2 regions of the Streptomyces sp. NPDC104202 genome follow, and region 1 is predicted to be linked to the other one. Evidence: predicted binding sites of a transcription regulator. Region 1 holds the regulator's gene; the other holds the start of a gene.
What was found. Region 1 encodes HspR, which represses chaperone genes until heat shock. Its sites were predicted from a motif close to TTGAGNNNNNNNNNCTCAA; they were not measured.
Positions count from the first base shown of each region.

Region 2: lon (endopeptidase La) is a predicted target of HspR. The motif match lies at 3,869-3,887, and genes of this name have one in related genera.

Region 1 covers NZ_JBVJMN010000005.1:32,211-38,361, forward strand. The annotation lists gene clpB (ATP-dependent chaperone ClpB) at 1-1,576, opposite strand, end outside; gene ACZ60W_RS05015 (pyridoxamine 5'-phosphate oxidase family protein) at 1,698-2,102, shown strand; gene ACZ60W_RS05020 ((2Fe-2S)-binding protein) at 2,229-2,549, opposite strand; gene ACZ60W_RS05025 (5'-nucleotidase) at 2,546-2,809, opposite strand; gene ACZ60W_RS05030 (helix-turn-helix transcriptional regulator) at 2,949-3,932, shown strand; gene ACZ60W_RS05035 (hypothetical protein) at 3,938-4,405, shown strand; gene ACZ60W_RS05040 (heat shock protein transcriptional repressor HspR) at 4,462-4,905, opposite strand; gene dnaJ (molecular chaperone DnaJ) at 4,910-6,088, opposite strand; gene grpE (nucleotide exchange factor GrpE) at 6,119-6,151, opposite strand, start outside.
Region 2 covers NZ_JBVJMN010000011.1:11,302-17,452, reverse strand. The annotation lists gene ACZ60W_RS10225 (glycoside hydrolase family 3 protein) at 1-1,456, opposite strand, end outside; gene ACZ60W_RS10220 (TetR/AcrR family transcriptional regulator) at 1,637-2,278, shown strand; gene ACZ60W_RS10215 (hypothetical protein) at 2,397-2,945, opposite strand; gene ACZ60W_RS10210 (GNAT family N-acetyltransferase) at 3,141-3,779, opposite strand; gene lon (endopeptidase La) at 3,910-6,151, shown strand, end outside.

The DNA.
Region 1 (6,151 bases):
CCTGCTGGGCCTCGGCCTCGCTGGCGGCCTCCAGCTCCCGCTCCAGGCCCGGGATCTCCCCGTAGAGCAGCTGGGAGGCGGTGTCGAAGTCGCCGTCGCGCTGGGCGCGCTCGGCGCGGCCGCGGGCCTCGTCGAGGCGTTCCTTGAGCTCGCCGACCCGGTTGAGGGACTGCTTCTCCTTCTCCCAGCGGGCGGTGAGGCCGCGGAGCTCCTCCTCGCGGTCGGCGAGGTCGCGCCGCAGCTTCTCCAGCCGCTGCTTGCTGGCCGCGTCCGTCTCGTTCTTCAGGGCCAGCTCCTCCATGCGGAGCCGGTCCACGGAGCGCTGGAGCTCGTCGATCTCGACGGGCGAGGAGTCGATCTCCATGCGGAGCCGGGAGGCGGCCTCGTCGACGAGGTCGATGGCCTTGTCGGGGAGGAAGCGGGAGGTGATGTACCGGTCGGAGAGGGTCGCGGCGGCCACCAGCGCGGAGTCGTTGATCTGCACCTTGTGGTGGGCCTCGTACCGGCCCTTCAGTCCGCGCAGGATCGCGACGGTGTCCTCGACGGTCGGCTCGGCGACCAGGACCTGCTGGAAGCGGCGCTCCAGGGCGGGGTCCTTCTCGATCCGCTCGCGGTACTCGTCGAGGGTGGTCGCGCCGACCATGCGGAGCTCGCCGCGGGCCAGCATCGGCTTCAGCATGTTGCCGGCGTCCATGGCGGAGTCGCCGCCGGCGCCCGCGCCGACGACGGTGTGCAGCTCGTCGATGAAGGTGATGATCTGGCCGTCGCTCTCCTTGATCTCGGAGAGGACGGTCTTCAGGCGCTCCTCGAACTCGCCGCGGTACTTGGCGCCCGCGACCATCGCGCCGAGGTCGAGCGAGACCAGCCGCTTGTTCTTCAGCGACTCGGGCACGTCGCCCTTCACGATCCGCTGGGCGAGTCCCTCGACGACGGCGGTCTTGCCGACGCCGGGCTCGCCGATGAGGACCGGGTTGTTCTTGGTGCGACGGGACAGCACCTGCACGACGCGGCGGATCTCGTGGTCGCGGCCGATGACCGGGTCCAGCTTGCCCTCGCGCGCGGCGGCGGTGAAGTCCGTGCCGAACTTCTCCAGCGCCTTGTACTGCCCTTCCGGGTCGGGTGTGGTCACCCGGCGTCCTCCCCTGCTCTTCTCGAACGCGTCGAGCAGCCTGGAAGCGCTCGCGCCCTGCCCGTCGAGGATCTCACCGGCCCGGCCGCCCTTGTCGGCGATGCCGACGAGGAGGTGCTCGGTGGAGAGGTAGTCGTCGCCGAGCTCCTTGGCCCGCCTGTCGGCGTCGGCGATGACCGCGAGGAACTCGCGGTCGGGCTGCGGGGGCGCGACCGTGGACCCCGTGATGCTCGGCAGACCGGCGAGGAGCCGCTCCGCGCCGGCGCGCACGACCGCCTGGTCGGCCTCGGCGGCGGCGAGCAGGTCGGTGATGTTCTCGTTGTCCTGACCGGTCAGCAGCGCGAGCAGCAGATGGGCGGGGGTCAGGTCGGCGTGTCCCGCGGACACGGCGCGGCTGCTCGCCGCGTTGATCGCGTCCCGGCTCCGGTTGGTCAGTTCGGCGTCCACGTGCGGTGCTCCTCCTGGGTTCTCGTGGGTCCTCTCCTCTATGACTTCTCCAGGGTACACAAAGTTGAGTCGAATGCGCTCAAGTTGTCGGAGGGAGCTCCGCCCCGGGTAGTTTCCGGGCATGGCCACAGACCCGAGGAACCCTTCCGACGCGTACATCGGCTTCTGGCGCGAGTACCACATGAGCACCCTGACCACCCCGCGCCCGGACGGCACCCCGCACGTCGTGGCGGTCGGCGTCACGTACGACCCCGGGGCCGGGTACGCGCGCGTGATCACCAACAGGCACAGCCGGAAGGTCGCCAACGTCCTGGCGGCGGGCGAGGAGGGCGCGCGGGTCGCGGTCTGCCAGGTCGACAAGGGGCGGTGGGCCACCCTGGAGGGCGTCGCCCGCATCCGCACCGAGCCGGAGGTCGTCGCGGACGCCGTCGCCCGCTACGCCGAGCGGTACGGCCGCACGCCGGCCCCGAACCCGGACCGGGTCGTCATCGAGATCGCCCTCACCCGGGCGATGGGGCGCGCCTGAGGAGACGCGGACGCCCGCGCCCCGGAAGGGCGCGGGCAGCACAGCGGCGCCATCGCGTTTCAGGTCCGCGATGGCGCCGCTGTGTGGGGGAAGTGCCTGAGCGATCTACAACGACGGGGGAATCGCTCAGGCACTGCGGGGGGTGGCGGTGATGGTCTCGGGTTCGATCAGCTGGTGGTCCCGCTGGTCGAGGTTGACGAAGATCATGCCGTACCGGATGGCACAGCGGATCGGCTGCGGTGCGCCTCGGGGGCGGCGCAGGCAGCGGTAGGCACGGACGTCCTCGTCCTGCTCCCGTGCCACGACGATGGGCTCTCCGAAGAGGGTGACCTTCAGCGCGTCGCCACGGTGGGGGATGGCCGTGGCGAGGTCGACGAAGTGCCATCCGGACCGGTAGGCCGAAGCCATCTCCCGGCGGAACCTGGGGTCGTCCGGCGGGACGCTCATGCTTCCGCGTCCGCCGGGGCGGAGTCCCACACCGGGTCGGTGACCTTCGCCGGGGCGACGTCCCACACCGGGTCGATGGAACGCGCCGGGGCGACGTCCCACACCGGGTCGGGGCGACCCGCCGGCGCGATGTCCCACACCGGGTCGATCGGGGCTGCGACGACCTGGGCGGGCGCGCTGTCCCACACCGGGTCGCTGACGGCCAGCGCTCCTACTGCCGCCGCCCCAATGAAGACGGAAGCAAGTATCGAGCGAAGCATTTTCCTGGACATGAGCGGCTTCGACCTCACTTGATGGTTTCCTCTCCCCCGCGTACTAGACGATGGCTCACTCTTTGCGCGCACACCACCAGGGCAATGCATCATGTTCCTGAAAAGCAGGATCCTGGGGGGTGTGCAAATGGCGCAAAATCACATAGATGGGCCACATCCTCACGGGCATGTCGACCTCTGTGCAGCCGGATCGGACTTGTACGCACGTGCGTTGCGCATCGGGCGAATCACACGGAGTGAGGCAGAAGCCACACCGTGCCTCATGGACCTCGACCTGCTCCATGTCGACCCCGACGATCCGGCCTGGCTCCGTCCGGTCCCGCCGTCCGCGGCCCTCGCACGGCTCGTCCACCCTCTGGAACGCGAGATCCAGGAGCGGCGTTCCCTGGCCATGGGGCTGTCCAGCACGTTCGAGCAGTTCATGGCGATCAGCGCGCAGGACCCCTCGACCACCCACGCCATCACCGTCCTCGAAGGCATCCACCGCATCGACGCGGTCCTGAGCCGGGCCACGGCCGAGTGCTCGAAGGAGCTGCTCACCGTCCAGCCGGGGGGCGCGCGGAGCGAACACACCCTCAACACCGCGCTCAACCGGATCCAGCCACTGCTGGACCGCGGCGTCCACGTCCGCACGCTCTACCAGCACACCGCCCGGCACAGCCCCGGCATGCAGGTCTACCTCGAACAGGCGGGCATGGACCGGCTCCAGGTCCGCACCCTGGAGGAGAGCATCGAGCGGCTCATCATCATCGACCGCTCGGTGGCCCTGATCCCCGCGCGCCAGGACCGGCAGGTCGCCCTGGAGCTGCGGCACCCGGGACTCGTCGAGTACCTGGCCTCCGTCTTCGAGCAGTCCTGGGCGCGGGCCACCCCGTTCGGCGAGCAGCTGCCCAACGCCCAGCCCCGGGACGGGATCAGCGGCGTGCAGCACTCCATCGCCAAGCTCCTCGTCGAGGGCCACGTCGACGAGGCCATCGCCCGCAGGCTCGGCATGAACGTGCGGACCTGCCGCGCCCACATCGCCAAGCTCGCCACCGCGCTCGGCAGCGGCAGCCGCGCCCAGCTCGGCTACCTCATCGCCCAGTCCGGCATCCTCGAACGGGACGACTGACCACCGTGTACGTACAGATCGACCTCGACGGCCCCGCGGGGACGCTGCGGGTCTCCGGCCACGGCCTGCCCGTCGTGGAGCTCGTCCGGGACCCGGGGACCCCCGCGGACGCCCACACGCCCATCGGAAGCCGCCGGAGGGCCCTCCTGGCGCTCCGCGTGGACGGGGTGCCCGCGACCCTCAGGCCGGCCCGGGGACGGCTGCTGCGGCGCTCCTACCGGGTCGACGCCCGCGTCGGCGGCGTCCGGTACCGGCTGATCCCCTGCGGGTACGCGGACAGCGCCCTCTCCCGTGACGGCCGCCGGATCGGCACCCTCCAGTCGTCCGGCGACGGCCGGGTCATGGACGAGTGGAACGGCACGCCCGAACCCCTCGACCGCGTCGTCGGCACCGCCCTCGCCGCCGGCTTCGGGACCGGGGCGGCGCCCTGGTGGGAGACGGTCGGCGACATCGTGGGCGAACTGATCCCCTGACGCGCGCGAGGCCCCGTCCACGGCTGTGGACGGGGCCTCGACGGGAGCGCGGAGGACTACTCGCCGCGCTTGGGACGCCACACCACCAGGGCACTGGCCTGCTGCACGTCCTGGTACGGCACGAGGTCGCGCCGGTAGGAGGCGTGCACCTGGGCCTCGCGCTGGCGCATCGCCGCCGCCGCGCCGTCGACCGCGGCCGACAGCTCGGCGATCCGGCTCTGCAACGCCGCGACCTGGTTCTCCAGTTCGATGATGCGCTTGATTCCGGCCAGATTGATGCCCTCGTCCTGCGACAGCTGCTGCACCTGGCGGAGCAGCTCGATGTCGCGGGCCGAGTAGCGCCGGCCCCGCCCGGCCGTGCGGTCCGGGGAGACCAGGCCGAGGCGGTCGTACTGCCGCAGGGTCTGCGGGTGCAGACCGGAGAGCTGGGCCGCCACCGAGATGACGTACACCGGCGACTCGTCGGTCAGTTCGTACGGATTGCGTCGGCGTCCGTCCATCGGGTCACGCTCCCTTCGCGGCCTGGAACAGCTCCGCCCGGGGGTCCTCGGAGGCGGTCGCCTCGCGGTAGGTCTCCAGGGCCTCGCGTGCCTTGTCGTCCAGTTCCTTCGGCACCGCGACCTCGACCGTGACGAGGAGGTCGCCCCGGGTGCCGTCCTTGCGGACCGCGCCCTTGCCCCGGGCGCGCATGGTCAGACCGTTCGCCGAGCCCGCGGGCAGCTTGAGGGTGACCGCGGGGCCGCCGAGGGTCGGGACCCTGATCTCGCCGCCGAGGGCCGCCTCCGCGAAGGAGACCGGCACCGTGACGGTGAGGTTGTCGTCCTTGCGGCCGAAGACCGGGTGGGCGTCGACGTGCACGACGACGTACAGGTCGCCGTTCTGCCCGCCGCGCTCGCCCGGCGCTCCCTTGCCGCGCAGCCGGATCTTCTGGCCGTCGGAGACGCCCGCCGGGATGCGGACCTGCATGGTGCGGGAGGACTTGGCCCGCCCGCTGCCCTTGCAGACCTCGCAGGGGTTCTCGGCGATGAGGCCGCGGCCCTTGCAGTCCACGCAGGGGTCGGTGAGCGAGAAGCCGCCGCCGCTGCCGCGCGAGACCTGTCCGGTGCCGACGCAGGTCGGGCACACCCGGGGCGTGCCGTTCTTGTCGCCGGTGCCCGAACAGGCGGTGCACGGCTGCTGGCTGGACATCCGCAGCGGTACGGTCGCGCCCTCGATGGCCTCGGTGAAGCTGAGGGTCACCTCGGACTCGACGTCCTGGCCGCGCCGCGGCTGGGTGCGCGTGCCCCCGGCCGCCCCGCGGTTGAACAGGCCGCCGAAGACGTCCCCGATGCCGCCGCCACCGCCGCCGAAGCCGCCGCCCGCGCCGCCCTGGGCGCCCCCGAAGAGGTCGCCCAGGTCGAAGTTGAACGAGCCGCCGCCGGGTCCGCCGGCGCGGAAGCCGCCGTTGCCGAAGAGCGCGCGGGCCTCGTCGTACTCCTTGCGCTTCTTGGGGTCACCGAGGATGTCGTTGGCCTCGGAGATCTCCTTGAAGCGCTCCTCGGCCTTGGTGTCGCCCTTGTTGGCGTCCGGATGGTTCTCGCGGGCGAGCTTCCGGTACGCCTTCTTGATCTCGGCCTCGGTGGCGTCCTTGGGGACGCCGAGGACCTTGTAGTAGTCCTTCTCGACGAAGTCCTTCGTGCTCATCGACGTCCCTCCTTCCGGACGATCGTTGCGTCACCCCTCGTCGGGGGCACCGCTCTCCTCGTC
Region 2 (6,151 bases), on a different contig from region 1:
CCTCGTCGGGGAAGGCGAGGGAGCCGGAGTGGAAGAAGGACTCGAAGCGGTTCGGCCGCTCCTCGTACGGGGTCCGCAGCCGCAGGACCGCGACGTCGGCCCCGGCCGGGTCGTCGACGACCTCGCCGTACGCCGCGGCGACCGCCGGGTCGACGTTCTCCGCGTACAGCCTCGGCCGGCCCGTCAGGGGGAGCGGTCCGTCGGTGAGGACGGTGAGGGAGCGGCGCTGGGCGGCGGCGCCCGCGGCCGTGAAGTCGGCGCGGCCGACCGTCTCGGCCGCCTCGTCGGGGTCGACGTACCGCCGCGCGTCGAAGAGGCCGAGGACGAACTTCTCGCGCAGCAGCCGCCGCACGGAGGCGTCGACCCGCTCCTCGGACACCCGGCCCGTCGCCATCAGCTCCACGATCACCTCGGGGCACTGCTCGCCGCCGAACTGGTCGACGCCCGCGTCGAGCGCCTTCGCGGCCCGCCCGGCGACGTCGAGGTGCTCCACTCCCCAGGCCCGCGCCTCGTGCTTCTCGCCGAAGATGACCGCGTCGGTCAGCAGCCCCCAGTCGGCGCAGACGATGCCGGCGAAGCCGAGCTCCTCGCGGAGCAGCCCGGTGAGGACGCCCCGGTTGAAGCCGAAGCCGACCTCCTCCCAGTCGGTACCGACCGGCCGGCCGTAGTACGGCATCATCTGCGAGCAGCCGGCGGCGATGGCCTCATTGAAGGGCTCCAGGTGCAGGCCGCGCAGGCCGCCGGGGTAGACCTGCTCCTTGCCGTGCGGGAAGTGCGGGTCCTCGCCGTCCTTCTGCGGGCCGCCGCCGGGGAAGTGCTTGACCATCGCGGCCACCGACTCGGTGCCCAGGGTGTCGCCCTGGAGGCCGCGGACGTAGGCCCGCACGAGGGCGCCGGTGAGCTTCGCGTCCGAGCCGAAGGTGCCGGACTGGCGGGACCAGCGCGGCTCCGTGGCGAGGTCGATCTGCGGGTGGAGCGCGGTGCGGAAGCCGACGGAGAGGTACTCGCGGCGGACGGTGTCGGCGAAGCGGAAGACCAGCTCGGGGTCGCCCACGGCGGCCAGGCCGAGCGCCTCGGGCCAGGCGGAGAAGGCGCCGGCGTCGAAGGAGGCGCCGATGTTGTCGGTGAAGGCGTGCCGCGGGTCGGTCGAGAGCGTGACGGGGATGCCGAGCCGGGTGCCCTCGGCCATCTCCTGGACGGCGTTGTGCCAGAGCGCCATCTCGCGGGCGCCGTAGGTGCCGAGCAGGTTGAAGTGGGTGAGCCGACGGCCCTCGATCAGCTCCGGGGTGGCGAACGGCAGCATCGAGCCGTCCGTCTCGGTCACGGGGGTGCCGTCCGGATTCATCATCAGCATGGAGTGGAAGAGCTGTCCCGCCTTCTCCTCCGGAGTCATCCGGGCGAGGAGGTCCTCCACGCGCTCCTCCACGGGGAGGGTGGGGTCCTGGTAGGGGTTCATGCCGTACGTCCCTGCTTGCGTGACCGGCGGTGCGACCGGCTCGACCGACCTCGGACGGCGGCGCTGCCGGCCTCTGGCGCCCTCAGGCTAAGTGTGAAAACCGAGTAACCACTAGGTTTCTGAAATGTGACCTGAGTCACGCAAAAAAAGCCTCATTCCGGGCCCGGTTAAGGTGGCCGCATGCCGGAGAACACGGGCCGAACGCCCCGCAGGAGCGCAGGCAGGGGTGGTTACGCGGTCGGTGACGCGCGCCGCCAGAAGATCCTGGACACCGCCGTCGACCACTTCGGGCAGTGGGGCTTCCACGCCTCCTCCCTCGCCCGCATCGCCCACGACTGCGGCATCACCCAGGGCGGCCTGCTGCACCACTTCCGCAGCAAGGAGGACCTCCTCCTGTCGGTCCTCGCGCAGAGCGAGCAGCACGACGAGGAGCGCCTCTTCGCCGTCGACCCCGACACCTACGAGGCGTACCTCGACGCCCTCGTCGCGCTGATCGAGGAGAACACCCGGCGCCCCGGCATCGTCCGCATGTTCAACGTCCTGGTGGGCGAGTCCGGCAACGTCGGCCACCCCGCCCACGCCTACTTCAAGGAGCGCTACGCGCGCGTGCTCCGGCACACCGTCGACCTCCTGGAACGGGCGGTCCGGCGCGGTGAGCTCCGCCCCGACACCGACTGCGCCGCCGTCGCCCAGGAGCACCTCGCCGTCATGGACGGCCTGCAGATCCAGTGGGCCCTCGACCCCGCCTCGATGGACATGCCGGACCGCGTCGGCGCCTCCCTGCGGCGCCAGTACGCCGCGATCGCCGCCCCGAAGGACTGACGCGCCCCGCGCTCCCGGGCCCCCCGGGCCGCACGGCCTGGGCTCCGGCGGCGGACTCCGGTCGTACGGGTGCGGCGCCGGCCGTCCGCTCCCGCGCACGGCCCCGACCCGCGGGCTCTCAGGGGGCGGTCGGCGGGCCGCCCTCCGGGAGGGCGGCGAACACGCGCCGGAGGGCCTCCGGGCGGTCGCCGTCGTCCGCGACGACGAGGCGGTGGCGGTAGGTCACGTAGTACTGGAAGCCGTCGGCGATCGGGCTGCCGGACGGGCGCTCCGGGACCCGGGCGTACGCGGGGTCCTCCAGGGCGGCCCTGAGCGCGGCCGTCTCGGCGGGGGTCTGCTGGCCGGTCCGGGGCGGCTTCGTGCCGGAGCGCAGGGTCCAGGTGCCGTCGTCGTGGACGACGAGCTGGTTGCGGACCCCGGCCAGGCCGCCGTTGACGACCACCTCGACGAGCACCCCGGCGGGCACCGGGTCCCGCGTGGGGGTGGCCGGCGCCGTCGTGGCGGTGGAGGGGGTGCCCGCCGGGGGCGCGGTGGGCGCGCTCGACCCCGAGGGCGGCCCGCCGGGCGCGGGCGCGCCCGCCTCCGGCCCGCAGCCGCTCGCTCCGCCGACGGCCAGCGCAGCCGCCAGCAGCGCCCCGCACCACGTTCCCCGTACGCCTCGCACCATGGGTCGAGCATGCCCCGTGGAGGCCGCCCCGCGCAGCCGGACGGGGCGGATTCTCCGGGGCCGCCCGTCCGGCCGCGACGCCATCGGGGCCGGGCGGCCGGCCGCGCGGGACGCCCGGCCGCGCGGACACATGGTTCGTCCCGCCGCTGACGGGCGAGCGGTCCGGCCCCGCGACGGGCGTGAGGTCCGCGCCCCTCAGTCGCCGTCGCGGACGATGCCGGTGAGCGGGCCCCGGTAGCGCCAGTCGAGCGAGTCGTAGAGGGCGAGGCCGTCCGTGGTGGCGGCGAGCACGCCGGTCGTGGCGCCCGCCTGGGCCGCGGCGGCCTCCAGGGTGCGCATCACGTTGGCGCCCAGGCCCCGGCGCCGGTGGGCGGGGTCGGTCTCGATCTGGTCGGCGACGGCCGTGGAGCCGGTCGGGGCGATCTGGCCGCGGGCGGCGAGGGTGCCGTCCGGCGCGAGGATCCGGACCCGGATGACGCCGTCCCGCGTCTCGGTCGTCCGGACGTACGCCTCCGGCGGCGCGGGCCGGGCGCCGGGGTCCAGGTGCTTGACCATCATGAAGCCGGGGTCGTCGGGGACCGTCCACCCCTCGGTGATCCACGGCGCCACCTCCTCCGGGGCCGCCATCACCTTGAGCCAGCTGAACGGCTGGGTCAGCCGGGCGCAGAGCGCGCCGACGGAGGCCGCGTCGGGGGCCGGCAGGACGTGGCGCACGACGTGCCGGGGCAGGCCGACGTCGATGCGGTGGCCCCAGGGCTCGGTGACGGCGGCCGGAGTGCCGCGGGAGACGGTCCAGCCCGCCACCCAGGCAGATGTAATGGCTGCAATATCCATGGAGGTATTACATCCCGCCTCGCGCGCCCACGGGAGGCTGATCGCTCAGAGCGAACGAACGTCCGGGAACAATCCCGGGCTCAGGTGCATTGAGTCGGTACAGCTCAACTTGACTGCCGAAGGGGAGATCATGGCTTCTGAGTCCATGGCGTCCGTGCCGCTGACACTGCCTGTGCTGCCGCTCGACGACGAGGTCGTGCTGCCCGGCATGGTGGTGCCGCTCGACCTGTCCGACACCGAGGTGCGCGCCGCCGTCGAGGCCGCACAGGCCGCCGCCCGGCCCGGCGCCGGCAAGCCGCGGGTGCTCCTGGTGCCCCGCGTCGACGGCACCTACGCCGGAACCGGCGTCCTGGGCATCGTCGAGCAGGTGGGACGCCTGTCCGACGGCGACCCCGGCGCCCTGATCCGCGGCATCGGGCGCGTCCGCATCGGCGCCGGGACGACCGGACCCGGCGCGGCCCTGTGGGTCGAGGGCGGCACGGTCGAGGAGATCCTGCCCGACCCGCTGCCCGGCTCCGTGACCGAACTGGTCAAGGAGTACAAGGCGCTCGCCACCAGCTGGCTGAAGAAGCGCGGCGCCTGGCAGGTCGTCGACCGCGTCCAGCAGATCGACGGCGTCGGCGCCCTCGCCGACAACTCCGGCTACTCGCCCTTCCTCACCGTCGAGCAGAAGGTCGCGCTCCTGGAGACGGCCGACCCGGTCGCCCGCCTCCGCCTCGCCACCGCCCAGCTTCGCGAGCACCTCGCCGAGCAGGACGTCGCCGAGACCATCGCCAAGGACGTCCAGGAGGGCGTCGACAAGCAGCAGCGCGAGTTCCTGCTCCGCCGCCAGCTCGACGCCGTCCGCAAGGAACTCCGCGACCTCAACGGCGAGGCCGAGGGCGACGAGTCCGACGACTACCGCGCCCGCGTGGAGGCCGCCGACCTGCCCGAGAAGGTCCGCGAGGCCGCCCTCAAGGAGGTCGAGAAGCTGGAGCGGTCCAGTGACCAGTCCCCGGAGGGCTCCTGGATCCGCACCTGGCTCGACACCGTCCTCGAACTGCCCTGGAACGAGCGGACCGAGGACCGCTACGACATCCGCGGTGCCCGGGCCGTCCTCGACGCCGAGCACGCCGGCCTCGACGACGTGAAGGAGCGCATCACCGAGTACCTCGCCGTGCGCAAGCGGCGCTCCGACCGGGGTCTCGGCGTCGTCGGCGGCCGCCGCGGCGGCGCCGTGCTCGCCCTCGTCGGCCCGCCCGGGGTCGGCAAGACCTCCCTCGGCGAGTCCGTCGCGCACGCGATGGGACGCGAGTTCGTCCGGGTCGCCCTCGGCGGCGTCCGGGACGAGGCCGAGATCCGCGGCCACCGCCGGACCTACGTCGGCGCCCTGCCCGGCCGGATCGTCCGGGCGATCAAGGAGGCCGGGACCATGAACCCGGTCGTCCTGCTCGACGAGATCGACAAGGTCGGCTCCGACTTCCGGGGCGACCCGGCGGCCGCCCTCCTGGAAGTCCTCGACCCGGCGCAGAACCACACCTTCCGCGACCACTACCTGGAGGTTGAACTCGACCTCTCCGACGTGGTCTTCCTGGCCACGGCCAACGTCCTCGAAGCCATCCCCGAGGCCCTCCTCGACCGCATGGAGCTGGTCAGGCTCGACGGCTACACCGAGGACGAGAAGGTCGTCATCGCCCGCGACCACCTGCTCCCGCGCCAGCTGGAGCGCGCCGGCCTGGAGCCCGGCGAGGTCGTCCTGGCGGACGGGGCCCTGCGGAAGCTGGCCGGCGAGTACACCCGCGAGGCGGGCGTGCGCACCCTGGAGCGGTCGATCGCCCGGCTGCTGAGGAAGATCGCCGCCCAGCACGAACTGGGCGACCGCGCGCTGCCGTTCACGGTCGGACCCGAGGACCTGAGGGAGCTCATCGGGCGCCCGCACCACGTGCCGGAGTCGGCCCAGGACCCGGCCGAGCGGCGCACGGCGGTGCCGGGCGTCGCCACCGGGCTCGCGGTCACGGGCGCGGGCGGCGACGTGCTCTTCGTCGAGGCCTCCCTCGCCGACCCGGAGACCGGCGCCGCCGGGCTGACCCTCACCGGTCAGCTGGGCGACGTGATGAAGGAGTCGGCGCAGATCGCGCTCTCCTTCCTCCGCTCGCACGGCGCGGAGCTGGAACTGCCCGTCACCGGCCTCAAGGACCGGGGCGTGCACATCCACTTCCCGGCGGGCGCGGTGCCGAAGGACGGCCCGAGCGCGGGCGTCACCATGACGACCGCGCTGGCGTCCCTGCTGAGCGGCCGACTGGTCCGCACCGACGTCGCCATGACCGGCGAGGTCTCCCTCACCGGCCGGGTGCTCCCGATCGGCGGGGTGAAGCAGAAGCTCCTCGCCGCGC